3 regions of the Serratia aquatilis genome follow, and region 1 is predicted to be linked to each of the others. Evidence: predicted binding sites of a transcription regulator. Region 1 holds the regulator's gene; each other region holds the start of a gene.
What was found. The regulator Fur, encoded in region 1, represses iron uptake genes when iron is present. The targets are predictions, from matches to a motif close to ATAATAATGAGAACNACTATCAA.
Positions count from the first base shown of each region.

Region 2: feoA (ferrous iron transporter A) is a predicted target of Fur. The motif match lies at 2,098-2,120, and genes of this name have one in related genera.
Region 3: exbB (tol-pal system-associated acyl-CoA thioesterase) is a predicted target of Fur. The motif match lies at 991-1,013, and genes of this name have one in related genera.

Region 1 covers NZ_CP173186.1:3,718,872-3,729,580, reverse strand. The annotation lists gene nagE (N-acetylglucosamine-specific PTS transporter subunit IIBC) at 1-188, shown strand, start outside; gene glnS (glutamine--tRNA ligase) at 379-2,043, shown strand; gene SAQUA_RS16910 (OprD family outer membrane porin) at 2,761-4,206, shown strand; gene SAQUA_RS16905 (family 20 glycosylhydrolase) at 4,258-6,921, shown strand; gene fur (ferric iron uptake transcriptional regulator) at 7,117-7,563, opposite strand; gene fldA (flavodoxin FldA) at 7,819-8,358, opposite strand; gene ybfE (LexA regulated protein) at 8,560-8,847, opposite strand; gene ybfF (esterase) at 9,152-9,922, opposite strand; gene SAQUA_RS16880 (PPC domain-containing DNA-binding protein) at 10,231-10,650, shown strand; gene SAQUA_RS16875 (ECF transporter S component) at 10,671-10,709, shown strand, end outside.
Region 2 covers NZ_CP173186.1:5,044,915-5,055,623, forward strand. The annotation lists gene SAQUA_RS23000 (Tex family protein) at 1-1,639, shown strand, start outside; gene feoA (ferrous iron transporter A) at 2,263-2,487, shown strand; gene feoB (Fe(2+) transporter permease subunit FeoB) at 2,569-4,884, shown strand; gene SAQUA_RS23015 (FeoC-like transcriptional regulator) at 4,884-5,123, shown strand; gene bioH (pimeloyl-ACP methyl ester esterase BioH) at 5,135-5,902, opposite strand; gene gntX (DNA utilization protein GntX) at 5,935-6,618, shown strand; gene nfuA (Fe-S biogenesis protein NfuA) at 6,677-7,252, shown strand; gene malQ (4-alpha-glucanotransferase) at 7,313-9,394, opposite strand; gene malP (maltodextrin phosphorylase) at 9,404-10,709, opposite strand, start outside.
Region 3 covers NZ_CP173186.1:725,685-736,393, forward strand. The annotation lists gene metC (cystathionine beta-lyase) at 1-801, opposite strand, end outside; gene exbB (tol-pal system-associated acyl-CoA thioesterase) at 1,083-2,072, shown strand; gene exbD (TonB system transport protein ExbD) at 2,076-2,498, shown strand; gene SAQUA_RS03325 (shikimate 5-dehydrogenase) at 2,707-3,525, opposite strand; gene SAQUA_RS03330 (substrate-binding domain-containing protein) at 3,597-4,637, opposite strand; gene SAQUA_RS03335 (hypothetical protein) at 4,615-4,797, opposite strand; gene SAQUA_RS03340 (carbohydrate porin) at 4,863-6,275, opposite strand; gene SAQUA_RS03345 (DASS family sodium-coupled anion symporter) at 6,675-8,129, opposite strand; gene SAQUA_RS03350 (aminoimidazole riboside kinase) at 8,498-9,433, opposite strand; gene SAQUA_RS03355 (helix-turn-helix transcriptional regulator) at 9,680-10,453, opposite strand; gene SAQUA_RS03360 (FaeA/PapI family transcriptional regulator) at 10,568-10,709, opposite strand, start outside.

The DNA of each region.
Region 1 (10,709 bases):
AAGAGGGAGCAGAAGTTAAAGCAGGCCAACCGATCCTGGAAATGGATCTGGAATACCTGAATGCTAATGCGCGCTCAATGATCAGCCCTGTTGTTGTCAGCAATGCAGATGACTATGCCGGCCTGACGGCGTTAGCGACCGGAAAAGTGGTTGCAGGCCAGACCAAACTGTTCGATATCCAGAAGTAAGTCAGTCTTGGGTGTTAAACGATTAATGGCGTGATCCACCCAATGCAGGCGGGAAAAGAGCAATCTTTTCCCGCTTTTTTATTTTTGAATGGTAGTGCTGTGTTTTCGTGAAACTAACGGTTGTTTCCTGACGTGGCTTGTTGGAACATAGGCGGTTATGTGAAGCGCTTTGCATTTGAGGAATAGTGACATGAGTGAGGCCGAAGCCCGCCCAACCAATTTTATCCGTCAGATCATCGATGAAGATCTGGCATCAGGGAAACACACGTCGGTACAGACACGTTTCCCACCGGAGCCTAACGGTTACCTGCATATTGGCCATGCCAAATCCATTTGCCTGAACTTTGGTATTGCCAAAGATTATCAAGGCCAATGCAATCTGCGCTTCGATGATACCAACCCGGTAAAAGAAGATATCGAGTTCGTTGAATCTATCAAACACGACGTAGAGTGGCTGGGCTTTAAATGGAGCGGTGACGTTCGTTACTCTTCGGATTATTTTGATCAATTGCATCAGTACGCGGTTGAGCTGATTGGTAAAGGCCTGGCCTATGTCGATGAACTGACCGCCGATCAGATCCGTGAATATCGCGGCACGCTGACAGCGCCAGGTAAAGACAGCCCTTATCGTAACCGTCCCGTGGAAGAAAACCTGGCGCTGTTTGAAAAGATGCGCAATGGTGAGTTTGCCGAGGGTACGGCCTGCCTGCGTGCGAAAATCGATATGGCATCGCCGTTTATCGTCATGCGCGATCCAGTGATTTACCGCATCAAGTTTGCTGAACACCACCAAACCGGCAATAAGTGGTGCATCTATCCGATGTACGATTTTACCCACTGCATTTCCGATGCGTTGGAAGGGATCACCCACTCGCTGTGTACGCTAGAGTTTCAGGATAACCGCCGTTTGTACGACTGGGTGCTTGATAACATTACTATCGCATGCCACCCGCGTCAGTATGAGTTCTCTCGCCTCAATCTTGAATACGCCATTATGTCCAAGCGTAAGCTGAGCCAACTGGTGACAGAGAAGGTAGTGGAAGGTTGGGATGATCCGCGTATGCCGACCGTTTCAGGCCTGCGTCGCCGTGGTTATACGGCTGCCTCTATCCGTGAGTTCTGCCAGCGCATCGGTGTGACTAAGCAGGACAATAACGTCGAGATGATGGCGCTGGAGTCCTGCATTCGTGACGATCTCAATGAGCACGCTCCACGAGCCATGGCGGTATTGGATCCGGTGAAGGTGATCATCGAGAACATGTCGGATGAAGTGGAAATGGTGACCATGCCTAACCATCCGAACAAGCCGGAGATGGGTAGCCGCCAGGTGCCTTTCAGCCGTGAAGTGTATATTGATCGTGCAGACTTCCGTGAAGAAGCCAACAAGCAGTACAAACGTCTGGTACTAGGCAAAGAAGTTCGCCTGCGCAACGCCTATGTTATTAAGGCCGAGCGTGTAGAGAAAGACGATGCTGGTGAAATCACCACGATTTTCTGTAGCTATGATCCCGAAACGTTGAGCAAGGATCCTGCTGATGGTCGCAAGGTGAAGGGCGTGATCCACTGGGTATCTTCAGCCCATGCGTTACCTGCAGAAATTCGTTTATACGATCGTCTGTTCAGCGTGGCTAACCCTGGAGCGGCTGAGGACTTCCTCTCCACGATTAACCCTGAGTCACTGGTTATCAAGCAGGGTTTTGTGGAACCAAGCCTGGCTACTGCGCAACCGGAACAAGCTTATCAGTTTGAGCGCGAAGGCTATTTCTGTGCTGATAACCGTTATTCTTCGGCTGACCGTCTGGTATTCAACCGTACCGTTGGTTTGCGCGATACTTGGGCGAAGATCGGCGAGTAACGGCAATACAGTCCAGTTTCCCTTCATAGAGCGCAGCTTAGGCTGCGCTGAGGTTGATGACAAAGTCGCCTTCCGATCCGAGATACCCGGGCCTAGCGCATCGTGGGGCGCTCCGACGGCTTGCGCCGTTACGACCCCATCGGTACGCTCTCCCTAATAACGGGGTTTGTCAGCAGTCTGAGCGCAGCTTAGGCTGCGCTTTTTAGTTCCTGAACCTACCTCTGTTTTTCCGTTTCTGGCAGCCCGTCAGAGCAATGCATAACATCCCCGCAGTTTTTTGATAATCGACCCGATGCTTATAATTTCATCATGTTTTTTTATATATTCGCGATGCGAATTAATATCATTAATAGAGCGCTCTAATTTTATTCTCAACAACATGTTTTATTCGAGATGAATTTATTAAATTTTTGCGTAATTGCGCCTTATTCCATACTTAATGCTAATTTTGAATGTTTTTTTTATTAAAAAAAACGAAATTTCGGCCTGTAACAAAATATTATCAATATGTGCTTTCTGTCATACTTTGACAACTTTTTCTCATTTTTCATTTGATAATTCGCGTCGCGAAAAATAGTCTAGCTGCAATACAGCTGAATGATATTTTCTCTATTCAGCAAGAATTTACCCGTTTCGGGTTTCTGTTAGCGGCCGTGCATTGCGGTGGTGAACGCCGGCGGACGCACTTTTAAAATCAGTCAAAGAGGAAGTTTTCATATGGGTAAGCATGGTGTTCAGCACAAAATGCTAGCGATCGCTGTCGCGGGTGCGCTGCTAGGAACAGGATTTGTAATGGTTCCTGAAGTACAGGCAGAAGGTTTTATTGATGATTCCACACTAACTGGCGGCGTGTATTACTGGCAACGCCAGCGCGATCGCAAAGATCTCAATGAGACCAAAGAAGAAACGTTACCCGATGGCACCAAAGTTACGGTAAAAAACCCTAACTATGATTCCTTTACCACCAACCTTTCTCACGCTACCGCAAACCTGAGCCTAGACTTCACTTCTGGCTATGCCATGGATATGTTCGGCCTGGATGTGGGGGCATTTAGCGCCATTGAAATCGCCGAGTCCAAAGAGAGTGGGCACCCGAACGAAATCGCCTTCTCCAGCCGGAACCGTACCTATGACGAAGACTATTCAGGTGATAAGAGCGGTATCAGCCTGTATAAAGCGGCGGGTAAGTTCAAGTATGGTCCTGTGTGGGCGCGTGCGGGTTATATCCAACCTACCGGGCAGACGCTGTTGGCACCACACTGGAGCTTTATGCCAGGCACTTATCAGGGAGCGGAAGCCGGTGCCAATTTTGACTATGGCGATTCTGGTGCGCTGAGCTTTTCCTACATGTGGGCCAACAAATACAAAGCGCCTTGGCATATAGAGATGGATGATTTCCGTCAGAATGACCGTAAAACCAGTGTGTCCTACCTGCACTCACTGGGTGCCAAATATGATTTCAAAAACAATCTGGTACTGGAAGCCGCATTTGGTCAGTCCCAGGGCTATGTGAATCAGTACTTCACCAAAGCTTCTTATAAGTTCGATGTGGCGGGTAACCCGCTTTCAACTAGCTACCAGTTCTACGGTGCTGAAGATCGTATCAGCGATAACACCGATCCTAACAGCATTTATGATGGTCTTGCCTGGCTGCAAGCACTGACCTTTGGTTATACCACCGGGCCGCTCAACTGGCGTCTGGAAGGAACTGTGGTCAAAGCCGAAGGTAACCAAGGCTTCTTCCTGCAACGTATGACCCCGACTTATGCTTCTTCCAATGGTCGTCTGGATATCTGGTGGGATAACCGTTCCGACTTTAACGCCAATGGCGAAAAAGCGATTTTCGGCGGCGTGATGTATGACTTGAGCAACTGGAACCTCCCCGGCATGGCTGTTGGAGCCTCTTATGTCTACGCCTGGGATGCTAAACCGAGCACCAACCCGGCTTATGATCAGAGCCAGCGTTTGAGAGAAAGCGCTTACAGCCTGGATGCGGCATACACCATTCAGGAAGGTCGGGCCAAAGGTGCCATGTTCAAGCTGCACTTCACACAGTATGACAACCATTCTGATTTGCCTAGCTGGAGCGGTGGTTACGGCAACATCTTCCAGGATGAAAGAGACGTTAAATTCATCGTTACCGCCCCATTCACTGTCTTCTGATTTTGAAAAAATCGTGCTGACAACAACTGAATACGCAAAAGGTTAAAGAAGATGAACAAGTTTAAGATGAGTACTCTTGCCGCTCTGACGGCAACCGTTGGGTTCTTGGGAAGTATGGGGCCGGCGATGGCCAACCAGCAGGTGGTCGATCAACTCAGCCAGCTGAAAGTAAACCTCAAGTTGCAGGACAACCGCGCTGGTGAACATGGTGTGGATTGCGCTAAGCTGGGTGCCGACTGGGCGTCCTGCCATAACGTGCTGATTACCTTGAGTAACGATGGCGAGGAAATTAAAGGTAAAGACTGGGCGATCTATTTCCATAGCCCACGTCAGACGCTGAAAGTGGATAACGAACAATTCAAAGTTACCCACCTGACTGGCGATCTATACAAACTGGAACCTACCGATAAATTCACTCATTTCCCGGCGAATCAAGCGGTTGAAATCCCGATTATCGCTGAATACTGGCAACTGTTCCGCAATGACTTTATCCCTCGCTGGTACGCAACCTCGGGCGATGCTAAACCGAAGATCCTGGCGAATACCGACACGGAAGATTTGGATCAGTTTGTATCCCCGTTTACCGGTGACCAGTGGAAACGCACCAAGGATGACAATAATATCCTGATGCAGCCGGAAAGCCGTTTTACCAAAAACCAGGATTTGCAAGTATTGCCAATGACGGCATTGCGTGGCCAGATCATACCGACCCCGATGGAGATCAAGGTCCATCAACATGATGTTGATCTGGGCAAAGGCGTTGCTTTGGAACTAAGTGCGTTAACCAAACCAGCCGCCGATGCAGCCAAGGAGCGCTTTGAACTACTGGGGGTCACCAACAACGCCGCTGGTTATCCGATCAAAACCGACATTAAGCCAGCTGCTTTCAAAGGTGAATTGGCAGTACCGGGAGCTTATCAGCTCAATGTTGGTCAGAAAGGGGCCATGGTTACCGGTTTCGATCAGGCTGGGGTGTTTTATGGCCTGCAGTCCATCCTGTCTTTACTTCCATCTGATGGCAGCAAGAAGATTGCTACGCTAGACGCTAAAGACGCCCCACGCTTCCAGTATCGCGGTATTTTCCTCGACGTTGCGCGTAACTTCCATCACAAAGAGGCAGTATTGCGTTTGTTGGATCAGATGGCTGCTTACAAGCTGAATAAATTCCATTTCCATCTGACGGATGATGAAGGCTGGCGTATTGAGATCCCAGGTCTGCCTGAGTTGACCGAAGTGGGGGGGCAGCGTTGCCATGATTTAAGCGAAACGACCTGCCTGCTGCCACAGTATGGTTCCGGCCCAGAGCCGCACGGTGGTTTCTTCTCCCGCCAAGAGTATATCGATATCGTTAAATATGCTCAGGCGCGCCAGATTGAAGTGATCCCTGAGATTGATATGCCAGCGCATGCCCGTGCAGCGATAGTCTCAATGGAAGCACGCTATAAGAAACTGTATGCCGAGGGCAAAGAGAAAGAAGCGAATGAGTTTCGTCTGGTGGATCCGACCGATACCTCAAACACCACTTCTGTGCAGTATTTTAACCGCCAGAGCTACCTGAACCCATGTCTGGATTCATCGAAGAACTTTGTCAACAAAGTGATCGGTGAAATTGCCCAGATGCACAAGGAAGCTGGGCAACCGCTAAAAACCTGGCACTTTGGCGGTGATGAAGCGAAAAACATCCGTCTGGGCGCTGGCTATACCGATGTTAACAACCCGGAAGCTGGTAAAGGCATTCTGGATCTGAGTAAGGAAGACAAACCTTGGGCTAAATCTCAGGTATGTCAGCAGATGATCAAAAATGGCAAAGTGGCCGACATGGAACACTTGCCGAGTTACTTTGGGCTTGAAGTCAGCCAACTGGTGAAAGCACAGGGTATCGACAGAATGCAGGCGTGGCAGGATGGGCTAAAGGATGCTAAAGATTCGCAGGCATTTGCCACCAAGCACGTTGCGGTGAACTTCTGGGATACCCTGTATTGGGGCGGCTTTGACTCGGCTAATGATTGGGCGAACAAAGGTTATGACGTGGTTATCTCCAACCCTGATTATGTCTATCTGGACTTCCCGTATGAAGTAAACCCGAACGAACGTGGTTATTACTGGGGAACCCGTTTCAGCGATGAGCAGAAAATCTTCAGCTTCGCGCCGAACAACTTACCGCAGAATGCCGAAACCTCGCTTGACCGTGACGGTAATCACTTTGCTGCCAAGAGTGACAAACCATGGCCTGGAGCCTACGGTCTTTCCGCCCAACTGTGGAGCGAAACCCAGCGCACCGATCAGGAAATGGAGTACATGATTTTCCCACGCGCCTTGTCTGTTGCAGAACGAGCCTGGCACCGTGCAAGCTGGGAGCAAGACTATAAAGCAGGCCGTGAATATAAAGGTGGCGAAACCCATCAGGTGGATACCCGGACGCTGGAAAAAGATTGGCTGCACTTTGCCAACCTGATCGGGCAACGTGAACTGGCCAAGCTGGATAAAGGCGGTGTGGGCTATCGCTTGCCAGTACCAGGGGCTCGCATCATCGGTGGCAAACTGGAGGCGAATATTTCTCTGCCAGGCTTGGGTATTGAATACTCAACCGACGGGGGTAAACAGTGGCAGCGGTATGATGATAAGTCGCGTCCGGCTGTGGCGGGGGAGGTGATGATCCGTGCGGTTAGCCCAGATGGCCAACGCTTCAGCCGTGCTGAGCCCGTTAAAGCATAACCTCAACACCTAGCCCATCCGCGCGTCAGCGGTTGGGCTAGGCCACGATCGAAAGCAGTATTCCATGAGTGTGCTATTACCTTGTTAGGCTTTCGTCCTTGATTTTCCCCGGCCTGTCCGGGTTTTTTTGTGACCCGCAGCAACAAAAAAACCGCCGTGTGATGCAGGCGGTTTTCTCAATGCGGTTAGCTGGTTTTATCTTTTATCGTGCAGTGACTCATCTGTACGACATTCGCCTACTTCACAGTGGCCATAAAGATACAGGCTATGATTGGTCAGTTTAATGCCGTGTTGCTTGGCGATATCACGCTGACGCACTTCGATTGACTCATCGCTGAATTCAATCACCTTGCCGCAATCCAGGCAAATGAGGTGATCGTGGTGATGCTGTTGGGTCAGTTCGAATACCGACTTGCCGCCTTCAAAATTGTGACGGGTGACAATACCTGCGTCATCAAATTGGTTCAATACGCGGTAGACGGTTGCCAAGCCGATCTCTTCACCCATGTCTATCAGCTTCTTGTACAGATCTTCCGCACTGACATGATGGCATTTCGGATCCTGCAATACTTCCAGGATTTTGAGTCGCGGAAGCGTGACTTTTAAGCCGGCCTTCTTCAATGCGTTGTTGTTGTCAGTCATGCGGGTTCAGTCCTGTTACTATGCAAATCAAGTTAAGGCGTTATCGCCTGTAGCAATCGGTCGGCACAAAGAGTTAATTGCGTCTCATTATAGAACCGGTTGCTGTAAATAGTAACCGTTAGTCATTAACAAAGCTATCTTTGCACTGAGGCATGCTGTGCTTGATGGGCTTTTAGGCTGTGCCCCTTAACTGACCGATGGCAGTGCAGTGGTGCAATTAAGGGGACACGGTACCATTTCGCTCAAGCCGCGTGTTTACCCGACGATATCGGCCAGGCTCAGTTCTTCACTGATTTGTTTGACCCAAGCCTCGACGCGCTCATTGGTCAATTCTGGTTGACGATCTTCGTCAATGGCAAGACCGACAAAATGATGATCATCAGCCAGCCCCTTGGACGCTTCGAAATGGTAGCCCTTAGTCGGCCAGTGGCCCACAATCGCTGCTCCACGTGGTTCAATGATGTCGCGGATGGTGCCCATGGCATCACAGAAGTATTCTGCATAGTCTTCCTGATCGCCACAGCCGAACAGCGCAACCAGCTTACCGTTGAAGTCGATGTCTTCCAGCGTTGGGAAGAAATCATCCCAGTCACACTGTGCTTCACCGTAGTACCAGGTTGGAATACCAAGCAGCAAAATATCAAATGCTTCCAGATCTTCTTTGCTGCTTTTGGCGATGTCGTGAATTTCAGCAACATCATTGCCGTATTTTTGGTGAAGAGTCTTCTGGATCATCTTGGCAATGTTTTCGGTATTGCCAGTATCGCTGCCAAAGAAAATGCCTACATGAGCCATATTACAGATAACCTTTTAATTCAATGGATTGTATTGCGTAAACGCGGTATGAGAACAGGCTTGGGCCCTGTTTCTCATCCGTAAATGCGTATCATGCCAGAAGTTTGCCCCAAGGTTTTATCATGTTTATGCGATGCCTTGGGTTATCTATAAGTGCTGAGTCGTTCTGGCGTCATCCTTGACACCATGCCGCCAACAGGATCATTGTTCAGGCTGTTCTTCTGCCAACTTAGCTAACAGCATCTGTTCAATTAACTCGCTGCGGCTGATATTGCGCTGATCTGCCAGCTTATTAAGGGCATCTACTGCGTCTGCGTTAATTTTCAGCTCCACACGCCTTAATCCACGCACTTTGTCACGCCGTAGCTGATTGCGCTTATTGATTCTTAGCTGTTCATCACGGGAAAGCGGGTTGGTTTTCGGGCGCCCCGGACGGCGTTCATCTGCGAACAGATCCAGCGTCGTGCGATCCGTTTGTTCTTTTGCCATAGGTAGCGGTACTGCAAGGGAGTCTGCATCCAAAGCAACGTTATGCCCTGGCTCTTCAAGTTGCAGATTGATAACAACTTAAAAGCCGGGGTTTAGCGCGTTTCTCTACAGCTCGGTTAACACAATTCGGGCCACAAAACCCTAACCCAAATTCACCCCCAGCCCGCGCTGATTCACACGTTGGGCATGGTGGCAAAATTATAGCGCGCCATCTTACCCTAGCGGGGGGCGCGCCGACAATGCCAAACTTGGTTGCAGACACGCTAAGCCATTATCTTTAGCGCGTTTTTTCACCACTCAACGTTTACGCACCATCAAGGAAGCGATGGATAACCCGCAACACGGCCTCTGGTTTCTCTGCGTGAACCCAATGGCCAGTACCGGCAACAACATGGGCACGTGCCTGCGGGAACTGGCGAGCAATGTCATCGCGATAGCTATCCTGCACATAAGGAGAAAGCCCACCGCGGATAAACAGCGTTGGATACGGCCAGGAAGGGATCTCCTGCCAGCCGAGAATATTTTCGTATTGCTCAATCAAGGCAGGAAGGTTGAAACGCCAGGCTCCTGCATGGAAGGACTTCAACAGGAATTGGATTACCCCTTCTTCATCGAGATATTCACGCATCATCGTGGCTGCCTGCTGGCGTTGGGTAATACCCGCGTTGGTTACGGCTTGTAGAGCCGCGAAAATTTTGTCATGACGGCGGGTGTTGTAGGCTACGGGAGCAATATCGATCACCACCAGTTTTTCAATGCACTCAGGAGCCAGCGCCGTGAGCGCCATTGCTGCTTTGCCGCCCATGGAGTGACCGATGACAATGGCTTTATCAAACCGCAGTTCATTTAACAGCGCGAGTAGATCCTCAGCCATAGCCCGGTAAGTCATCTCAGTAGAGCGGGGCGAGAGCCCATGATTACGAAGATCGACTTTGCACACCGGGTGGTGTTGACTCAGATCGCGTGCCAGCATCCCCAGGTTATCCAGATTGCCAAACAGGCCATGTAGCAAGATTATTGGCGACGCTGCGCTTGCGGAAGCCTCTTGGGGCATCAATTGATAATGTAATTTCATGGCGAAGCTCATGACGTTGAGACATTTGGCTAAGGTAGCATGATATTACTCTACTCGATGAGTAATCTGGCTTTTCATCGACTGGGCAGAGCGGACCTTTGCGTAATCATTCGGTCGGTAGCTACCGTAACTTTTACTGACATATGTCACATACTTCAACACAATCAATATTTATGATGCCTGTTAACGTCCGAGGTTCGGAGTTATCTGGAAATAGTCAAAATTCCTCTTGTTGTATCCTGCCTTTCCGACGCCTGTTTGTTTCTATTTTTCACTATACCTAATCCATTGTTTTAAAGGATTTCATCGTGGCGACATTAACATCGTCAACAGCGCGTTTTTACGCCTTGCGTCTGTTGCCGCAACAGGAACTGGTCAGTGCTTTACGCGATTTTATCAGGACGCACGATTTGCGTGCCGCATGGATAAGCGGCTGTGTCGGTAGTTTAAGTGAGGTGGTTTTTCGTTATGCCGGGCGTGAAGGTGCCAACTTATTGAGTGGGAAATTTGAAGTGGTATCACTGATAGGCACCTTGGAGGCCGGGGGCGAGCATCTGCACATGGCCGTGGCCGATGAGAATGGCCACATGACGGGGGGGCATGTGATGGAGGGCTGCATTGTGCGTACTACGCTCGAACTGGTGATTGGCGAGCTTAATGACGTGGCGTTTAGCCGGCAACCTTGTGTTCGTTCTGGGTATGACGAATTAAATATCAGGCAACGTTAATTTCTAAACTGGGGGAATTTATGGCGAGTAAAGTGTTATCAAGTCAGACGCTGGTTTTG
Region 2 (10,709 bases), 1.3 Mb from region 1:
AGGGGTATTGCAACTTGCGTTGAACGCCGATCCTCAGTTTGAGGAGGCACCACGCGAAAGTCAGGGTGAACTGATCATCATCAACCATCTCAACCTGCGCCTGAATAATGCCCCTGCCGATGCCTGGCGCAAAACGGTGGTCAACTGGACATGGCGCATCAAGGTCCTGCTGCACCTGGAAACCGAACTGATGGGTACCGTGCGTGAACGAGCAGAAGATGAAGCCATCAACGTCTTTGCCCGTAACATGCACGATCTGCTTATGGCTGCCCCCGCAGGCATGCGCGCCACCATGGGCCTGGATCCGGGCCTGCGAACTGGCGTTAAGGTTGCCGTTGTCGATGCTACCGGCAAGCTGGTGGCCACCGATACCGTTTATCCGCACACCGGTCAGGCTGCCAAAGCCGCCGCCGCTGTGGCTGCGTTATGCATCAAACACCACGTTGAGCTGGTTGCCATCGGCAACGGTACCGCTTCTCGTGAAACCGAGCGTTTCTTTGCCGAGCTGCAACAGCAGTTCCCAGCGGTAAAAGCGCAGAAAGTGATCGTCAGTGAGGCTGGTGCTTCGGTTTATTCTGCCTCTGAGTTGGCTGCGCTGGAATTTCCAAACCTCGACGTATCCTTGCGCGGTGCCGTTTCCATTGCCCGTCGCCTGCAGGATCCACTGGCAGAATTGGTGAAAATCGATCCCAAATCGATTGGCGTCGGCCAATACCAACACGATGTCAGCCAAAGTCAGTTGGCGAAGAAGCTGGACTCGGTGGTAGAAGACTGCGTGAACGCCGTCGGCGTTGACCTGAACACCGCTTCCGTACCGTTGTTGGCCCGTGTCGCAGGTCTCACAAAAATGATGGCACAGAACATCGTCAATTGGCGCGACGAGAATGGCCGTTTCAGCAACCGGGAACAGTTACTCAAGGTCAGCCGTTTAGGGCCAAAAGCCTTTGAGCAATGTGCGGGCTTCTTGCGCATCAATCACGGTGACAACCCGCTGGATGCTTCTACGGTTCACCCGGAAACTTACCCGGTTGTCGAACGTATTCTGGCGGCTACTCATCTGGCCTTACAGGATTTGATGGGCAATCCTGGCACGGTGCGCAGCCTCAAGGCCAGCGATTTTACCGATGAGAAATTCGGGGTGCCAACGGTAACGGATATCCTGAAAGAGCTGGAAAAACCGGGCCGCGACCCACGCCCTGAATTCAAGACCGCCACGTTTGCCGAAGGTGTGGAAACGCTGAACGACCTGCAAATAGGCATGATCCTCGAAGGTTCAGTGACTAACGTCACCAACTTCGGCGCATTCGTTGATATTGGTGTCCATCAGGACGGCCTGGTGCATATCTCTTCATTAGCCGATAAATTCGTTGAAGATCCGCACACTGTGGTTAAAGCCGGTGATATCGTCAAAGTGAAGGTGATGGAAGTCGATCTGCAGCGTAAGCGTATCGCGCTCAGCATGCGTTTGGACGAGCAACCGGGTGAAGGTTCAGCGCGACGCGGAGGGAGCGGTAACAACCCGCCAGTGCGCGACAATGCTTCTCGTCAACCCGCTAAGGCCAAACCGCGTAATAGCACCCCGGCAGGTAACAGTGTTATGGGTGATGCACTTGCCGCCGCTTTTGGCAAAAAACGCTAAACTGATTGTGGGGTGGTTTAGACACCGCCCCTTTCTCGTTAATTTTTGACCTACAGCAAGAAAATGATTTATTTTTACTCAGCCGCATTATAACGTTTTCCCGCTTAGCCCTGCTTATTAACATCTTATATATACACTATTTGTTAACATTATTTTTAGCCGTACTCTGTCAGATTACCATTTCTATCGTAAACACAAATAGTTACCCCTATCATTTACAGAACAGAATGTTACCAAACTATTGTTATACTTATTTCTGTCAGCAATAACGGGTCAAACCCATCAGCAAAATGTTTCATAAAACTCCAAATAAGCACAACGCGTTAACTTTATTAACTTATTACCCCCATTTGCACTGTTTTTTGCTTAATGCTAAAACTAGCGTCATTAAATCATCTCACTGCAAATGTGACTGTAATAACAATTATTAACTAATATCTTTGTTTTTTGTATTGAATACGATAATCGTTCTCACTATTATTGCCTTGCGTGTTTACTGTGCTATTTTATTGTTCACCAGTTCAACTGGTCCGGCCCCATTTATCTCTCTACAGATATTTGGGCGGCAGATGGTTATGAAAGTGACGCTCCAGCAGGAACGTCCAAATCATTGAGAAGGTAATATGCATCTTCTTCCTAAAAAGACCTATAAAATCACCGGTTTCTCCAGCGAAATCAGCCCCGCTTATCGCCAGAAGCTACTCTCGCTAGGCATGTTACCCGGTTCACTATTCGACGTAGTACGTGTTGCCCCCCTTGGTGACCCGATAGAAATAAGAACTCGCCGCGTCAATCTGGTACTACGGAAAAAAGATTTGGATCTGATCCTGCTTGATGGCCAACCCTAGCTCGCCATTTTCAGTTCAGGTCTTTTCCGTGCATGCATAAATGCGCGGCCAATATTTAATTTGCTGATATCACGTTGGACTATGAAAAAAATCACTATTGGCTTAATCGGTAACCCGAATTCAGGGAAAACAACGTTGTTTAACCAGCTCACCGGGGCACGCCAGCGGGTCGGTAACTGGGCCGGAGTCACGGTCGAACGTAAGGAAGGCCAGTTTACTACGGCACAGTCACAGGTAACGCTGGTTGATTTACCCGGCACTTATTCCCTCACCACCATCTCTGAGCAAACCTCTCTGGACGAGCAGATTGCCTGCCACTATATCCTGAGCGGTGAAGCGGATTTACTGATCAACGTGGTGGATGCCTCCAATCTGGAGCGGAACCTCTATCTGACGCTGCAACTGTTGGAGCTCGGTATTCCATGCATCGTTGCATTGAACATGCAGGATATCGCCAAGAGCCAGAATATCGAAATCGATATCGCCGCCCTGACTGAGCGGCTCGGCTGCCCGGTGGTGCCATTGGTCTCAACAAAAGCTGACGGTATTAAGCTCCTGAAGCAAATGATTGACGACCATCAATTCAATGAATTGAAAGCGTTGGTGAACTACCCGCCGCTGCTGTTGAGCGAAATGACCAAACTCAGCAACGCCATGCCGCAGAATTTGCCAACCGAGCAGCGCCGCTGGCTGGCCCTGCAAATGCTGGAAGGGGATATCTACAGCCACCAACTGGTTGGTAAAGCCGCCGAGTTGCTGCCGCAAACCCGGCAGACCTTGCAACAGCAGCAGCAGGAAGATCCCGCCCTGGTGATTGCCGACGCCCGCTATCAGTCGATCGCCACTATTTGCGATGCGGTCAGTAATTCGCAACAGGCGATGCCAAACCGCCTGACCGAAGCCTTGGATAAAGTGATCCTCAACCGCTGGCTGGGGGTGCCGATCTTCCTGCTGGTGATGTATCTGATGTTCTTGCTGGCGATCAACATCGGCGGAGCGTTACAGCCAATTTTTGAACTCGGCTCAGCCGCTATCTTTATCAATGGGATACAGTGGGTTGGTTATACCCTGCACTTCCCGGAATGGCTGACTATTTTCCTGGCCCAAGGTGTGGGTGGCGGTATCAATACCGTACTCCCCCTGGTGCCGCAAATCGGCATGATGTACCTGTTCCTGTCATTTCTGGAGGATTCCGGTTACATGGCGCGTGCTGCATTCGTTATGGATCGCCTGATGCAAATTCTCGGGCTGCCGGGTAAATCATTCGTACCGTTGATCGTCGGCTTCGGTTGCAACGTGCCATCGATTATGGGCGCACGTACCCTGGATGCTCAGCGTGAACGGCTGATCACCATCATGATGGCGCCATTCATGTCCTGCGGCGCACGCCTGGCAATCTTTGCCGTCTTTGCCGCCGCCTTCTTTGGGCAGGACGGGGCCGGTGTGGTATTTTCGCTCTACATGCTGGGTATCGTCGTCGCTATCCTCACCGGCCTAGTATTGAAATATACCATCATGCGCGGTGAAGCCTCGCCTTTCGTCATGGAGCTGCCCGTTTATCACGTACCACACCTGAAAAGCCTGCTGCTGCAAACCTGGCAGCGTCTGAAAGGCTTTATACTGCGTGCTGGGAAAGTGATCGTGATTGCCAGTATCTTTATCGGCGGTCTGAACAGTTTCTCTTTCAGCGGCAAACCGGTAGACAGCATCAACGATTCGGCATTGGCATCGGTTTCCAAAGTGCTGACCCCGCTGCTGCAACCCATGGGGGTTCACAGTGATAACTGGCAGGCGACCGTCGGTCTGGTAACCGGAGCGATGGCAAAAGAAGTAGTGGTGGGGACACTCAACACGCTGTATACCGCCGAGCACATTACCAACCAACCTTTTGATGCCGAAAGTTTCAACCTGTTTGCTGAGTTGGGTGCAGCTGCAGAGCAGACCTGGCAAGGCCTGAAGGATACCTTCAGCCTGAGTGTACTCTCGAACCCTATCGAGGCCAGCAAGGGCGACGGTGAAATGGGGGCTGGCTCAATGGGCGTAATGAGCAGCAAGTTTGGCACCTCTATTTCGGCTTACAGCTACCTGATCTTCGTACTGTTGTACGTACCTTGCGTTTCGGTGATGGGCGCAATCGCGCGTGAATCAAGCCGTGGCTGGATGACCTTCTCGATTCTATGGGGGCTGAATATCGCTTATTCACTAGCCACCCTGTTCTATCAGATAGCAACGTTCAACCAGCATCCGCAATACAGTCTGGTGGCGATCCTGATGGTAATACTGTTTAACGTGCTGGTGCTGCTGGGCTTACGTAAGGCACGAAGCCGCGTAACGATCCGCCTGCGTAGTGCTACTCCAGCAGCATGTTGTCAGGCGCCACAAGGTGATTGTCACTGATGGCCAGCCTGTTACAAATCCGTGATGCCCTTGCCCTGCAGGGCAGCGCTCAGGCTCAGCAACTGAGCCGACAGTTGGCAACGCCTCTGCCTTTGGTAGAGGCGATGCTGGAACGCTTGACCGCAATGGGTAAAGCCGAACGCGTTGAGCAAGACGCCAGCCAGTGCTTGAGTGGCAGCTGTAAGAGCTGCCCGGAAGGCCAAGGTTGCAGTACAGTGATTTATCGTTTTAAGCGCTAAGGCAAGGATATTTAGGCTTCAGCGAATCGATTAATAATGTTCGCGAATTCGTCAGGATGAGAAATAAACGGCGCATGAGCGGCCTTAGCGATAACTATCGAAGATGACTGCGGCCAAAGCTCATCCAACAGGGTAGCCACTTTGCGCGGCACCAGCCCGTCCAGATAGCCGTAAATACGTAGCACTGGCATTGTCAGTGCTACCAATAGCTGGCGTTGGTCTTCCGTACGCAACATTTCCAAGCCGCCGTTCAGCACCTCGACACTCGGCATCGGCTGATTGAGCACAACCGTCTTCAACAGACGCGCATCCTGACGCGCACTCTCAGTGCCCAGCGTTTGCAGTGCCAGAAACCGTTCCACTGTACGCTTGAAATCATGGCTGAGCTGCTGCTGGAAACCACTGAGCACCTCCGGGCGGATCCCTGGCCATGGTTCTTTTGCCGTGAAGCAGGGGGAAGAGGCTACGGTGATCAACCCAGCGACCCGTTCGGGCTGCATATGCGCAATCTGCCCGGCAACCAGCCCACCAAGCGACCAGCCCAGCCAGTAAGCCCTCGCTGGTGCCACCGCCAACAGCGCATCAGCCATCTGCTGTAATGAAATGGCGCCGAACCCTTGGCTGCGGCCATAGCCGGGCAAGTCGACCAGATGCAGACGAAAATGCGGAGCCAATCGCTCCAGCATGCAACCCCACACTTCAGCATTCAGCCCCCATCCGTGCAACAGCACAAGATCGCGATCGCCTTCACCTATTGTTTGCCAATACAGCCCTGTCATCAGTTATTTTCCTTCAGAAACGGGAGACACCTATGCTATCAATCCTTAGCCGCTGTTGGCTATGTCGACAACCACTACGGCTGATAAGCCACGGCATATGCAGTTACTGCCTACAGACATTGCCCGCCAAGCCCTGCTGTTGCCCATGCTGCGGTCTGCCCAGCGGCAATCCGTACATCCCTTGTGGCCGCTGCCTGCAAAAACCGCCCCCATGGCAGGCACTGGTTTTCGCGACCGACTACTGCCAACCCCTTAGCACTCTGATTAAAAGATTCAAATTCCAACGGACGCCAGCGCTTGCCCCAACGTTAGCCAGATTGATCCTGCTTCATTGGCTGCAAGCGCATCGAGAGCAACATCTGAACAGACCCGAAATCATTTTAGCGGTACCCTTGCAAGATAAGCGTTGTTGGCGGCGCGGTTACAATCAGAGCGATCTGTTGGCTCGGTCTCTGGCCCACTGGCTGGGGTGTGAATACCTCCCCTCGGCTTTGCGTCGGATCAGAGCAACTTCGCCACAACAGCAACTGGTGGCACGTTTGCGGCGGCGTAATCTAAGAGGGGCTTTCCGCTGTGATAAAAACTTGGCGGGGCGACATGTGGCATTGCTGGATGATGTCGTTACCACTGGCAGTACCGTAGCGGAAATAGCTAAACTGCTGCAGAAACAGGGCGTCGCTTCATTGCAGATATGGTGTATCTGCCGCACATTGTAGTACTAAAGCAATGGGCGTATTATAACCTACTATAGAAGTCAACTATTGAGCTAATGCTATGATCCGTATAACAGATGCTGCACAGGAACACTTTGCCAAGCTGTTGGCAAACCAAGAGGAAGGCACCCAAATCCGCGTATTTGTCATCAACCCGGGTACACCTACGGCTGAATGTGGCGTCTCCTATTGCCCGCCAGATGCTGTGGAAGCCACAGATACCGTGCTCGAATTTGAGAAACTGTCTGCTTACGTGGATGAACTGAGCGCCCCTTATCTGCAAGACGCCGAGATCGACTTCGTAACCGATCAGCTCGGTTCACAACTAACGCTCAAGGCACCCAATGCGAAAATGCGTAAAGTGGGCGACGATGCCCCGCTGATGGAGCGCGTAGAATACGTGCTGCAATCGCAAATCAACCCGCAACTGGCAGGCCACGGTGGCCGCGTTACGTTGATGGAAATCACCGACGAAGGGCTGGCTATCCTGCAGTTCGGCGGTGGCTGCAATGGTTGTTCAATGGTGGACGTGACCCTGAAAGAAGGGATTGAAAAAGAACTCCTACAGAAGTTCCCTGAACTGAAAGGAGTGCGCGACCTGACTGAACACCAACGCGGTGAGCACTCCTACTACTGATTGCCAGACGCATGCTTTATGAGTAGTAGGTCCGGCATACCGAACCTACTACATACTGACTTAACCTACCGATACTTTTCTGCGCCGCTTATCCAAATCTTTAAGTAACCGATTCACTTCGCGATCCAGGAACATCGATTCCAGAGTGCAGTTCAGCTTGCGCCGCCAGTTAGGGTATTGATCGCTTGTGCCTGGAATATTGACCGGCTCTGCCATATCCAACCAATCCTCCGGCTGCAGACCGAGCAACGCACTGGCGCTGTCAGCCACATAGCGCTGCAACCCACGGTTGATTAGCGGGCTCATTGCCAGCAAAGCCGCCTTCTTGCCAACCTTCTGCGGCACACAACCATAACGATGTAATCCGTCCAGCAACCCTTGTTTGGCTCGTTCACGATCGGCAAACAGCGTTTTCAGCACTTCAGCATCCGGGTACAACCCCAGTTTTTCGCCGAGCGTCAAATCGCCACTCTGCCAATAGCCACGCATGGTGGGCAAATCATGCGTGGTAATGGTAGCCATCGCCTGTACCGGATAGGACTGCGGGGCACGGAACTGATTCTCGTCGTCATGCTCGAAATACAGCACTTTATAAGAATAAATACCGCTTTCACGCAGCTTGCCAACAATCTCTACTGGCACGGTACCGAGATCTTCACCAATCACCATACAACGATGGCGCTGGCTCTCTAACGCCAGCAGCGCCAGAAGATCGTCAACCGGATATTTAACATAGGCGCCCTGATCGGCCGTTTCGCCATAAGGGATCCACCACAGACGCAACAGGGCCATCACGTGGTCGATACGCAAAGCACCACAGCTAGTCATGTTGGCGCGCAGCAAATCGATAAAGGGTTGATAACCGCGGGCCACCATCACATGAGGGTCCATCGGTGGTAAGCCCCAGTTTTGCCCCAGCGGCCCAAGAATATCCGGCGGAGCCCCGACGGACGCTTTCAAGCAATACAATTCGCGTTCGCACCAAGTCTCTGCACCGCCCTCTGCCACGCCCACCGCCAGATCGCGATACAGGCCAATAGGCATCATACGTTCCTGGCTTTGGCTGAAGCACTCAGCGAACTGGCTGGCAGCAAGCCATTGCAACCATAGATAAAAGGTCACTTCATCGGCGTGCTGTTTGCAGAACGCTTCTACTGCGGGAGAGTTGCCTTGCCGATACTCTTCCGGCCAGACTGGCCACCCCCACATGTTGCTATCTTTAGCCGAAAGGTGAGCATGAAGCGCGTCGAACGCCGCCTGCTGATACAGGCTGCTTCCACCCTCCCCAACAAAGCGTTCAAACGCCTGTCGAACAGCATCCCCTGCCTTACGGGCCTGGAACAGCGGAAAAGCGAGCTTCAGCGCCGCCAGTTTCAGTTGCGTTACCGTGCTGTAATCCACCCAGTCAGTACTGCGCGCCTTAGCCAACAGCTTCTGCGTTGCAGCTTTCTGCCACCATTTCTGTGCGGCCTGACTACGCTGGAAATCCTCCACCGCATTGACGTCGATGTACACCACGTTCAGCCAACGTCTTGAAGAAGGGCTGTAAGGGCTGGCGCTTTCCGGGCTCGCAGGGTAAAGCGCATGTATCGGGTTAAGCCCGACGAATGCACCACCACGCTCACCAACTTCAGCCACCATTACGCGTAAATCACCAAAATCACCAATGCCCCAGTTACGTTCTGAACGCAATGTGTAGAGCTGAACACAAGCCCCCCACAATTTTTTTCCTGTCAGAAGCGCATCTGGTTCATAGCAACGCTTGGGCGCAACAATCAACCGACATGCCCATTGCTGTTCGCCCTGTGTCAACGTGAGCTGGTGATAACCCAGCGGCAAGTCACCTTGCAAGGTTAACGTTTTGCGCGCGGTGGCACGACCCTGCAGCTGGTTACCATCTTCACGCTGCAACACCCAGTGATACTCGCCGGTTCCCCCCAGCGGTAGCGCCACAGACTCACCGTGATAAAACACCTTAACCACGGGTAAAGGTGCCGTATCTACATGCAATGATGTGTTGCTCATCGCATCCAGCAATTTACGTTTGGTTTCCGGCGAAATGGCCTGCCGTTTACCATGGGCGTTGATGTAATCAGCGGCAATCCCGGCCTGGGTTGCTGTCTGATCGATACCTTTACTCATTCGCTCTCCTTAACGCTTGGCTTGCCAGATACGCTGCTGGTAGTCGCGGATAGAACGATCGGAGCTGAACATACCTACGCGCGCGGTATTAAGGATAGTCCGGCGAGTCCATTCGTCGCGGTCGCGATACAGTTTATCTACTTGACGTTGAGCTTCGCAGTAGGACGCAAAATCCGCCAATACCAGGTACGGATCGCCCCCTTCCAGCAGGCTGTGCAACATCATATCGAACGCTTGCTTATCGCCGTTGCTGAACATACCGCTGGCCAACTCATCCAGAATCGTTTTCAGATGTTTGTCTTTCTTACTATAACTGAGAGGATCGTAACCCTTGCTCAACAGCGCTTTAACCTGTTCAACGGTATTACCGAAAATGAAGATGTTATCTTCACCCACCTGTTCAGCGATTTCAACGTTGGCGCCATCCAACGTCCCAACGGTCAGCGCGCCGTTTAGTGCCAGCTTCATATTGCCAGTACCCGAGGCCTCTTTACCGGCAGTAGAGATCTGCTCAGAAATATCGGCGGCTGGGATCATCAACTCAGCGACAGAAACTCGGTAGTCAGGGATGAACACTACTTTAATGCGATCCTTCACAATCGGATCGTTGTTGATCATCTCGGCAGCCTGATTGATCGCGTAAATAATGTTTTTGGCCAGATAATAGCCCGGTGCCGCTTTGGCGCCAAACAGGAACACACGTGGCACCATATCCATATCCGGGTTATCACGCAGTTGGCGATACAGCGAAAGAATATGTAGCAAGTTCAGATGCTGGCGTTTGTACTCGTGCAGACGTTTGATCTGTACGTCGAAGATCGCATCAGGGTTAAGCGTCAGCCCCATCACGCTATGCACGTAATTGGCCAGCTTTACTTTGTTATCGCGCTTAATCTGCTGATACTTCTGGCGGAATGCCGCATCTTCAGCGTATTTTTCCAAACCTTTTAACGCATCCAGATCGTTAGCCCACTCTACGTTCAGAGTGGTGTCGATGAGCGCTGACAACGCCGGGTTACATTGCTTGAGCCAGCGACGCGGCGTAATACCGTTGGTCACGTTGTGGAATTTGTTCGGCCACAGTTGGTAATATTCAGGGAACAGATCTTTTACCACCAGATCCGAGTGCAACTGTGCAACCCCATTGACTGCAAAACCGCTTACAACGCACAGGTTCGCCATGCGCACCTGCTTATCGTGGTGCACTGCCAACTTGGCCCAAACCGCGTCATCACCCGGCCAGTGTTTATCTACCAGCTTCTTAAACTTGGCGTTGATCTGTTTGATGATAGAGAAATGGCGAGGCAACAGGCTG
Region 3 (10,709 bases), 2.4 Mb from region 1:
TTCGTGCTGCTTGAGCCTTACGCTCAGCGTGCGCAGACCTCGGCTGGCCATATAGGCGGTATCGGCATCAACCATTTGCCCCATCAGATAAGAGTTTTCGCGCAGTTGTTCCCAGCAGCGGGCATTAGCGACGGCGGTACCCAGCATATAGTCAGAATGCCCGATGATGTATTTGGTGCCCGCCTGAATGGAAATATCGATATCAAAATCCAGCGCTTTGAACAGAACGCCTGCCGCCCAGGTATTATCGATCATGATGATAATCTCCGGGTTCACGCTGCGAATGGCCTTGACCATTGCCGGGATATCTTGCACTTCCATGGTGATGGAACCCGGTGACTCCAGGAAAACGACGCGGGTGTTAGGCTGGATCAATGAAGCAATCCCGGCCCCGATCAATGGATCAAAATAGCCGGTGGTTACGTTCATGCGGCCAAGAATATGCGTGCAGAAATCCTGCGTAGGTTCATAAGCCGATCCGGTCACCAGCACATGATCGCCTGCGCCCACGAACGACAGAATGGCATTTGAGACGGCGGCTGCGCCACATGGATACAACACGCAGCCTGCACCGTTTTCCAACTCGGTCATGGCATCTTGCAAAGCGAAATGGGTGAGGGTGCCACGGCGCCCGTAAAAAAGCTCTCCGTGAGCGCGCTTGGCGGTGGCGTGCTTTTTAGCCGCAACCGATTCAAATACCAGTGAAGAGGCGCGTTGCGTCACTGGATTAACGGAGCCTTGAGTATAGCGTTTGCTGCGCCCGGCGCCGATTAGCGCGGTTTCGAGATTCTTTGATTTCATGCTGAATTTACCTTTGGGCAGCCAACGCCGCCGCAGCTTGAAGGGCGACGTGTATAAGTCCATTTTGCGATAGGCTTTACGTTAACATGTTATTAAATAGCCATCCAGACGTTTTAACCGCTATGTTCGCAGCGGCATGGTAAAGCCCAGGCTAGCCTCTTTTTTATCCACGGGTACGGTATTGCGTAAATAATAATGATAACCACTATCAATCCCTGATTGGTTTGGTATGATCGCACGCTGAATTCTTGCGTAAATATTGAGATGGATGGAGGCACAGCGTGAAGACGGCTGGCAAGACGATTAATCAGGAAGCTTGTGGCGGACGCCGTGAGCGTTTTGGGGCGCTGGGACGTGGCGTAATTGCCACGCTGGTTTTGATGATAGGGTTGGCAGGTAGTGCTCAGTCTGCCCCGGCCACAGCACCTGCGGTTGCTGAAAGCGTTGCGGCAGCAACGGCAACCACGCCAGAAGCCCCCCCTACCGAAGCATTAACCCCCAAGAATATTACCTCTGCTAACCCAGCCCCGGCTATCCAACCCCCTGAAACCTTTGGGATGGATCTCTCTGTCTGGGGGATGTATCAGCATGCAGATGTGGTGGTGAAAACAGTAATGATTGGGCTGGTCCTGGCCTCTATTGTTACCTGGACCATTCTGTTTGCCAAAGGAAGCGAACTGATCCGCTCCAAGCGCCGTTTGCGTCTTGAACAGCAGGCACTGGCCGATGTGACCTCTTTGGATGATGCTGCCGAATTGGCACAAAGTTTCTCGCAAGAAAGCATCAGCGCGGTATTGCTGCAAGATGCGCAGAACGAGCTGGAACTGTCGGCAGCCTCTAACGATAACAACGGGATTAAAGAGCGCGCCGGTTTCCGCCTTGAACGCCGTGTGGCAGCTTATGGGCGCCAGTTGGGGCGTGGAAATGGCTTTCTGGCGACTATCGGTGCCATTTCTCCGTTTGTCGGTCTGTTCGGTACCGTATGGGGCATCATGAACAGCTTTATTGGCATTGCCCACTCACAAACCACCAATCTGGCGGTGGTGGCACCGGGTATTGCGGAAGCATTGCTCGCTACTGCCATCGGCCTGGTCGCTGCGATCCCGGCGGTGGTGATCTACAACATCTTCGCTCGTGTTATTGGTGGCCATCGTGCTCAAGTGGGTGACGTGGCTGCGCAGGTGCTATTGATGCTGGGGCGCGATCTGGATCTGACGGCTGCGGCCGAGGCCAAACGAGCCAAACATGCTCACCAACTGCGAGTGGGGTGAGCCATGGCGATGCGCTTTAATGAAGATCTGGACGACAGTGGCGAGTTGCATGAAATCAACGTGACGCCGTTTATCGATGTCATGCTGGTACTGTTGATCATCTTTATGGTGGCGGCACCTTTGGCAACGGTAGATATTCGTGTCGATCTTCCGGCTTCTTCCGCCAAGCCACAACCGCGCCCGGAAAAACCGGTATTCCTGTCGGTCAAGGCAGACAATCAGATGTATGTGGGGGATGAGCCAGTGTTGGCGGGGCAACTGACCACAGTGCTGGACCAGCGTACCCATGCAAATAAAGAAACTACCATCTTCTTCCAGGCGGACAAAACCGTTGATTATGAAACGGTGATGAGCGTGATGGATACGCTGCGTAGCTCCGGCTATCTGAAGGTCGGGCTGGTGGGGATGGAAGGTGTCGCCAGGTAACGTTTGTGCTGTAAGTGTGTAGAAGGGACACAGCCTAGATGGCCCTTGAGGTTGATGACAAAGTCGCTTTTTAGCCTGAGATACACGGGGCTAGCGCACCGAGGGGCACTCCGACGACTTACGCCGTTACGACCCCTTCGGCACGCTCCCCCTAATAACGGGCTTTGTCAGCAGTCTGAAGGGGCTAGATGGCCCCTTTTATTTTTACTTAACTGCGGGCATGGTTTGCGGCACGAGCGATCTGCTCGTCGGTTGGACGCACGCCGGTATACAGAACAAACTGCTCCAATGCCTGCAAAGCGATCACTTCGGCACCGGTAATCACCTGCTTGCCCTGTTCACGTGCATAGCGGATCAATGGCGTCTCTGCTGGTAATGCCACAACATCGAAGGCGATCCTGGCAGCGTCAATGGTGGCGGGTGCAAAGGCCAACTCTTCAGCCTCTGCTCCGCCCGCCATACCGATTGGCGTAACGTTAATCACCATCTCAACCTGCAAGTCCCCCATTTCCGCTAGCCACGGGTAGCCATATTGCGACGCCAGCGCCTGACCAGCCTGCGAGTTACGCGCAATAATATGGCCATTGATAAACCCGGCATCGCGCAGAGCGGCAGTCACCGCCTTGGCCATGCCGCCGCTGCCACGCAGGGCGAACGAAGTGGCCGCAGGGATCTGGTATTGCTTCAGCAGCTTGGCGATAGCGATATAGTCGGTGTTATAGGCGCGCAAAAAACCGTTATCATTGACGATAGTATTGACGGACTCAATCGCTGTGGCTGAAGCATCCAACTCATCCAGAAAAGGAATGCAGCTTTCCTTAAATGGCATGGAAACAGCGCAACCCCGAATGCCCAGTGCACGTACGCCACCGACTGCTGCCTTAATGTCCTGGGTAGTGAACGCCTTGTAGATAAAATTCAGATCCAGTTCTTGATACAGATAATTGTGAAAACGAGTGCCGAAGTTACCGGGTCGGCCAGCCAGCGACATACACAGCTGCGTATCTTTGTTGATTTCACGAGTCATAACGGGGTCCTCAGCAAAAAATAAATTGGTTCAGTTATGCCAAATATTGCGTTGAGTTATAGATAGGCCGCTCAGGTAGGGCCTAAAGCTTTTGAACCTGCATGGCGCAAATGGATCTGGCCCGGAAGGTGTAAGGTGTTCTGCTCAAGGGGACGTTCTTCAATCAGTGCGGTGATCATGTCAAAACTGTGTTGTGCCAGACTGCGACAGTCTTGCGCCACGGTGTCGATCTTCATCGTCAGGCAATCGAACAGGTAGTGATCGTCGAAGCTGCACAAGTGTATCTCGCTTTCCATCAACTGGTGCTGGTTCAAATAGCGCAATACGCCCTCCAGCAGACCACAGGCGGCGGTAAATAACGCTTTTGGTGGCCGGCCGAGCTGCGCGCACAGCTGAGCGATCATTTCATAACCCGAGCTTGGGTGATAGTTACCGTTGATGATCCATTCTGGCTTGCAAGGAACACCGGCCCGTTCCAACCCGAGCTGGAAACCCGCCAAGCGATCCCGCGTGGGTGAAAGACGCTGCTGCCCACCCAGAAAGTAGAATTCATCCGGGTGCTGGCGCGCCACGGTTTCCACCAAACTGGCGGTAGGCGCTATGGAATCGGTAATAACCAGCGGCAATTGGCTACCGGGGATAAGACGGTCAATCTGTACCACAGGAAGGCTGGCGTTGATCTTCTGGTATTCCACATCGTTAAGCTGGCAGGAAGCAATGATCAAGCCATCGACCTGGCGTTGAACCAGGCTGTTCACCGCCATCATTTCCTGCCCTGGATTTTCGTCTGTGCAGGCGATCAGCAATTGTAGACCTGCTTCACGACACAGCATTTCCAGTTCGCGAGCGGTGACGGCAAAACCATAGTTCGTCATTTCCGGCACTACTAGACCAATGGTATTGCTGCGGGTGGAGCGCAATGAGCGGGCATGGATACTGGGTTGGTAGTGATGCTCATGGGCTAGGGCCAGAATACGATCGCGGGTTTCGTCAGAAACACGGTACTCCTTGCTGCGTCCGTTGAGCACCAGGCTGGCGGTCGATTTAGACACGCCAGCCAGCCCGGCGATATCACTGATGGTTATGCGTTTACTTTTTTTCACTGACGGCATCTGTGTTCATCGTAGGATGCGTCATTCTAACATGCACACTGCCAGCAACCAGTGATCCTGCGTGATTAAAACCGTTCCTTCCAGCCTCAGGCGAGTGGCAAATATTCTCTTTTCCACCGAGCTGGGGTAAAAGCGCATTTGCGATCGCGGTAATGTCCATTCACTCTCTCTTATCCGCAAAAACGCCGCCATGGCGAGCCACAGCGGGCAGGGGATTAACAGCCATCAGAAGAAATATTTGAATCTGGCGCGAGCACCGTAACGCTGATCGTTGCCACTATTGACGATGTTATTTTCGGCGTTGGTCTCAAGCATTGAGACATAGGCCCCCAGATAGAGATTGAAGTTCTTCATATCCATAATATTGGGGATCAGATACGAGGTATGGATTGTATGGATGTCATACTTGCCAGGTTCACTGAGCGGGGAATTAACGTCAACATTTATTCCACTGATATTAAATTGTTTTATGTCATTGTGGGCATAAATATAGCCGAGTTCGAAACGCTTCCACAGCACATTAATCCCGGTGGTGAAGTTCTGCTCGCCAGACGCATCCAGATAGGCGGTGTTCAGATTGGCCACTACGCCATTGTCTGGATGAGTTGCGGTATTATTCCAACTTAACGTCATACCATAACCGTTACGTTTTGACTGATTAACCCATTCGCCCTGCTCATCCCAGTAGCCGTAGGCGTTATTCACCACGTTGCTTTCCATAGCGACAGCGGCACTGAATTCCTGTTTCTTCCACGCTACAACAGGGCGCAAATAAGCCACATTTTTGCTATTTTCCAGCGTATTACCGTGATATTGGCGATCCTGGAACAGGGAAGTACCGTCTTCAACCAGAGTATTCAGCTCAAAGTACCAGTCTCCCGCGTACTTGCTGAGCATAACGTTGCCACCACTGTTACTACGACCACGGCCCTCTTTCATCATATAGATATAGCCGAAACCGTCGGCGTACAAATCGTTGGCGGTGTTGCCCGAGTATTGGATAAAGGTATCCTGGTTGAGTGGGAACATGTCATAGGCTTCAAAGCGTCCGATTTTAGCCCGCCAGTTGTTCTCGTTGCCAAAGAACAAGGCCGCATCATCAAGATTCATCTTACCGGTCATATCTGCCAGAGGCTGTACGCTGAAGCCAGAGAAGTTACCGTCCTGATTACGGCGATAGCCATCCAGACCAACGAGTATCCGGCCATTAACACTCCATCGTTCCTTATCTCCGGGCCGCCAATTTTTCTTTTCGCTGCTTTTCAACGAAGTGAGCTGGCCCGTGCGGCTGGCACCGTCCAGATTAAATTCCACGTCGCCATAGAGTTTCAGATCGGCAAGTTCATTCAGCTTAAGATTGGAGCCCGGCGCGCTTTGGGTTTCAAGGGAAGCCGTTCTCTGTGCCACCTGTACAGTTTGCTGCTCGGTTTTAGCCGTTCGCTGTTCGAGTTGCATAGCCCGTTTTTCAGCTGATGTTGCACGCGCCTCGGCCTGTTGGGCGCGTTGCTCCGCCGACTGTAGTCGCTGTTCCAACGCATTGAGGCGTTGTTCAATACTCATGCTTGAGGCAGCCAGAGCCGCACCCGATGCGGAAAGTAGTAATCCTGTTGTTAAAGCCAGATAGCGTAATTTTTTCATGATTCCCTGTCATCCAAGAGGTAGGTTGCTATTTTTTGCTAAACTGCTAAACCGGTTTTTCAAAGAATAGACAAGATAAAGGTATGCTGGCAATAAAGTTTGCTAACCCGATTCAGCCATTGTGAGCCTGCTCTCAAATATTCGGGGGAGGTGGAGAGTTGCGAGCTTGGAGAGCGGAAGTTTTCGTACTTTAAGCCAGAGTTTTGACCATTTAGTAACCAGATAACCTCGCCTGGATGGCTTTTTGATATCTTGATAAGGGGGGATGGTTTCGTGTGTTCATCAAAACGATCTTACGAATATCCTTGGTTATATTTGCGGATGAGGCGAAATGGGCACCGTTTGCGTGCCCATTTTTTCGGCTGATATGACGGGTTATGGGGGGACTCTTCGGGCTGATTAAAACAGGCCGATGGCTTTCCACCACAGCAAACCTGCCGTCATAAAGATAGCCTGATTGAGTAAACTGACGACGAAGCCTATCCGCCACCATGTCGCTGTCGGTACGTAACCGGCTCCAAAGAGGATCGGGCCCCGTGCATGACTGTATTGCGTCAGTGAGCAATACAGGCTGCTGGTGAAGGCCAGCATGAACGCCATAGGAACCGCAGGGATATTGAGATTGATACCCACGCCGAGGAATACGGCATACAGGGCGGCGATCTGCGCGTTACCGCTGGCAAAAAAATAGTGGGTATAGAAATAGGCTGCATTCAATAGTAACAAGATCAACACCCAACTGGTGCCGTGCATCATATGGCCGATACTGTTACCAATCAGATCGCCAAACCAACTGGTGAAACCCAGTTTTTTCAGTTGGTTCGCCATCATTAACAGGGCTGCAAACCAAATCAGAGTATCCCATGCCCCTTTTTCGCTCTTGATGTCTCCCCAGCTCAACACGCCGGTTAGTAGCAGGAAAGACAGGCCAACAAAGGACGCAGTGGTGGCGTCCACCCCGAGAAAGTCACCAAAAATCCACAGCACCAGTAGCAATAACACTGTTGCCAGCATCAGCCATTCCTGGGGTTTCATCGCCCCCATCTTTTGCAACTCACTGATAGCCAACTTGGGCGCATCCGGCGTATGCCGTATTTCAGGTTTGGCCAGCCAGTAGATCAGTAAGGGAACGATGCACAATGAGATCAGACAGGGAACCACGGCTGCAACGAACCAACTCCCCCAGGTGATTGTTACCCCGGCATTGGCGGCCAGTTTGACGGCCAGCAGGTTACCGGTATAAGCCGTCATAAACATCGCCGCGGTAATGTCGTTGACGTTACCTATACAGGTAATCAGGAACGTGCCGATTTTATTGCGCGAGGCGTCTTCAGGGCGTGAATCGAAGCTACGGGCCAGTGAGTCGGCGATCGGGTAGATCACCCCACCGCAGCGGGCGGTGTTGCTGGGCATCGCAGGGGACAGGATCAGATCAGCCAACGCCAGACCATAAGCCAATCCGAGAGTTCGCTTGCCCAGAATACGGATCATCTGCAAGGCAATACGCCGCCCAAGGCCGGTTTTAATAAACCCACGGGCGATCATAAAGGCGACCACAATCAACCAGATGAGAGAACTGTTCAAATCACTCAGGGCCGTCTGAATCGCTTCGCTGGCGGTGGTCGCACCGGCGGCATATGTCAGCGCAAAAACGGTGATACTAATGATACCAATGGCGCCTATCGGCAATACATTGACGACGATACAAACGATAGTGGCGACAAAGATGATGGCAGAGTGCCAGGCTGGCAGGTTCAGGCCGTCAGGTGGCGCAAGATGCCAGAAAAAAATGGCAACAAGTAGAATCACTAACAACGGGAGCCAATTAAGGCCATAAGAGGTTTTTGTCTTCACCTTGATCCCCTCAATAAGGACTTAAGAGAAATGATTTTCCGTAACGCATCAGGGTTACAGGGTTAAGAGTTACCCCAAGAAGGGTAGCGCTGAAAAAGGAAGTGGGGAAAAGTGAAAGTGTAAAAGTACAATTCTTATGATCTGACCCGGTATTTTTGGGGAAAAGTCTCGCGGAAGAGGGAAAAATCTGGTCACGCGCATTCATTGACGCCAAGACAAGTATTTCTATTGTTGTGTTAATAATTAACACAGGGGGCATTATGGCCAGAACAACCAGCGTTAACGGAACAAAAATGACGATGAGAGTGTTAAATGGGCGAGGGAGCCGCTTTCCACACGGCCCTGCTTCAGCCCACCGTTGAAATCGTTCAGACGTAATGTTGCAGAAACTCGTTTAGCTGATGGGCGCTTGGTAGGGCGGTCATCGCGCCTTTAGCCGTGGTTGCCAAGGCTCCGCAGGCCTGGGCCTGGGCGATGACTACGCCCCACTCAGCAGCATGTGGCATCCGGCCTAGCTCTGCCAATGCCGCCAGCAGGCCGGCAACGAAGGCATCTCCTGCGCCAGTGGTGTCAACAGGGGTGACAGGTGTTGCATCAAAGTGATGTAGTTGTTTACCGTCATGCATACAAACGCCATCACTGCCTAGAGTTACCAACAACAGACGAAACGAAAAGTGCTCCATCATCCACTCCACCGCCTTGCCAAGCTCCTGCATACCACTGATAAATCGAACCTCTTCAAGAGAAACCTTCACCACATCTGCCCGTTGCAGGGCCTTATGTAAACAGGGGAGGAGTGCCTCCGGTTGCTGCCAGACATCCTCGCGAATGTTGGGATCGAAACTTACCCAACCCCCAGCGTTACGGATATTCTCCATGGCGGCAAAGGTGGCACTGCGGCTTGGTTCCCGCGAGAGGGAAATCGAACAGGCGTGTAACCATTCTCCTGCACTGAACACAGGTAAATCAGTAGGTTGTAAGAAGAGATCGGCACTTGGTTTGACCATGAAGGTAAATGAACGCTCACCCTGCTGATCCAGATCCACCACTACCGTTGAGGTATGGTGTTCAGCGTCCTGCAGCATGAAACGGATATCGACATTTTCTTCACGCAATACCTGCCGCAGGAACCTACCGAAGCTGTCTTCGCCAACCCGGCCAATAAAGGCGCTATTTCCCCCCAGCCGTGCGATGCCTACTGCTACATTAGCGGGGGCGCCGCCAGGACATTTCAGATAGCTGGTGGCATTTTCTGGCACCAGATCTACGACGGCGTCGCCTAATACCCAAACACGATGAGCCATGAGTCATTCCTCTAAGGTGAGATTTTTTGTTAGCTAACATAGAAGAACCGGTTTAGCAAAGCAATCGGGTTATTAGAAAAATGTGTACTAATGTACAAGAGGGAGTTGAGCGGTTTTATTTTAATATATTGATATTATTAACTTTAACAGTAATAACCCACTCTGGGTGACTTAATTGCTGGTGAGTGCCGCTACCGGTTATCGGCAGCGACGTCACTGTGGTGATTTTTTGCCTCTAATCAGCATCTATTTTCCTGATACTGCATAGGTACCCGCGTCGTAAGCAACCAGACAACTCGACTGCAAAGAGGTGCTAACTCTTTCCCTAAGGGTTAACGGCGGCGATGATACTGGACCTACTGGTGCTGGAACTGCGCTACACGGAGGAAAAACGTTTTGCGTCGCCTGTGAGCATTCGTTCAAATAGCGTCCCCCTCCTTGAAGCAGCCACTGGTATAGCTCCTGATTACATCTGAAGTTAAGCTTGCGCATCGCGTTCTGTTTATGTGCATTGGCGGTTTTTTGACTGATATATAAATACTCGGCGGTCTGACGCCCATTCATTCCCCGGTACAGACACTGCAAAACCTCCGTTTCCCGTCGCGTCAGTGGCGACATACACGAGCAGTTTTGGTGGGAGGATAGCGATGACATGAGTCGAGAAGAGAGCATTCCATCCAACAGATTGTGCAGTTCGGGCAAAGTTTGATGACGGTACAGCGTCCCTGCGTTGCATTTGTCGCACTGCATCCCGGGATTGGCCAAGTTTGGGCTGCGCCTTTTATCTTTGATCAAGCACACCATCGGATGGCAGTTACGCTGATGCAATCGGTAAAGCCAGGGCGAAGTAGTGACAAGATCGCCTAGAAAAATGATGTCAATATTGTCATTAGTCTGTGTTTCTTTAAGCAGGTGGATGTTTTGCTTGCGGGATTTGAAAAAAGTCTGCAGTTTCAGACTCAAGCCATAGGTGAAATAGCGATCGGAATCGACGATCAGAATGGAAAGTGGCTGCGCCATGGTATGGGATCCTTTCTACCAGGGAGTCTGCCATACGCCAAATGGCTGGCAGACACAGTGATGATAAATATCCTTAAAAATAAAGATGAGGCAGATACCTGTGGTTTGAAAAAATTAATGATCTTGCAGAACCGCTTGCTCTTCCTTTTTATCATGCTGTCTGGCTACCGAGGGAGGTTCCGCAATATACCAGCGCAAACTGTTATTCAGTGCTCCCGCAGTAACATAAGCTTTTTTGTTTTCAACTAACCGTAGC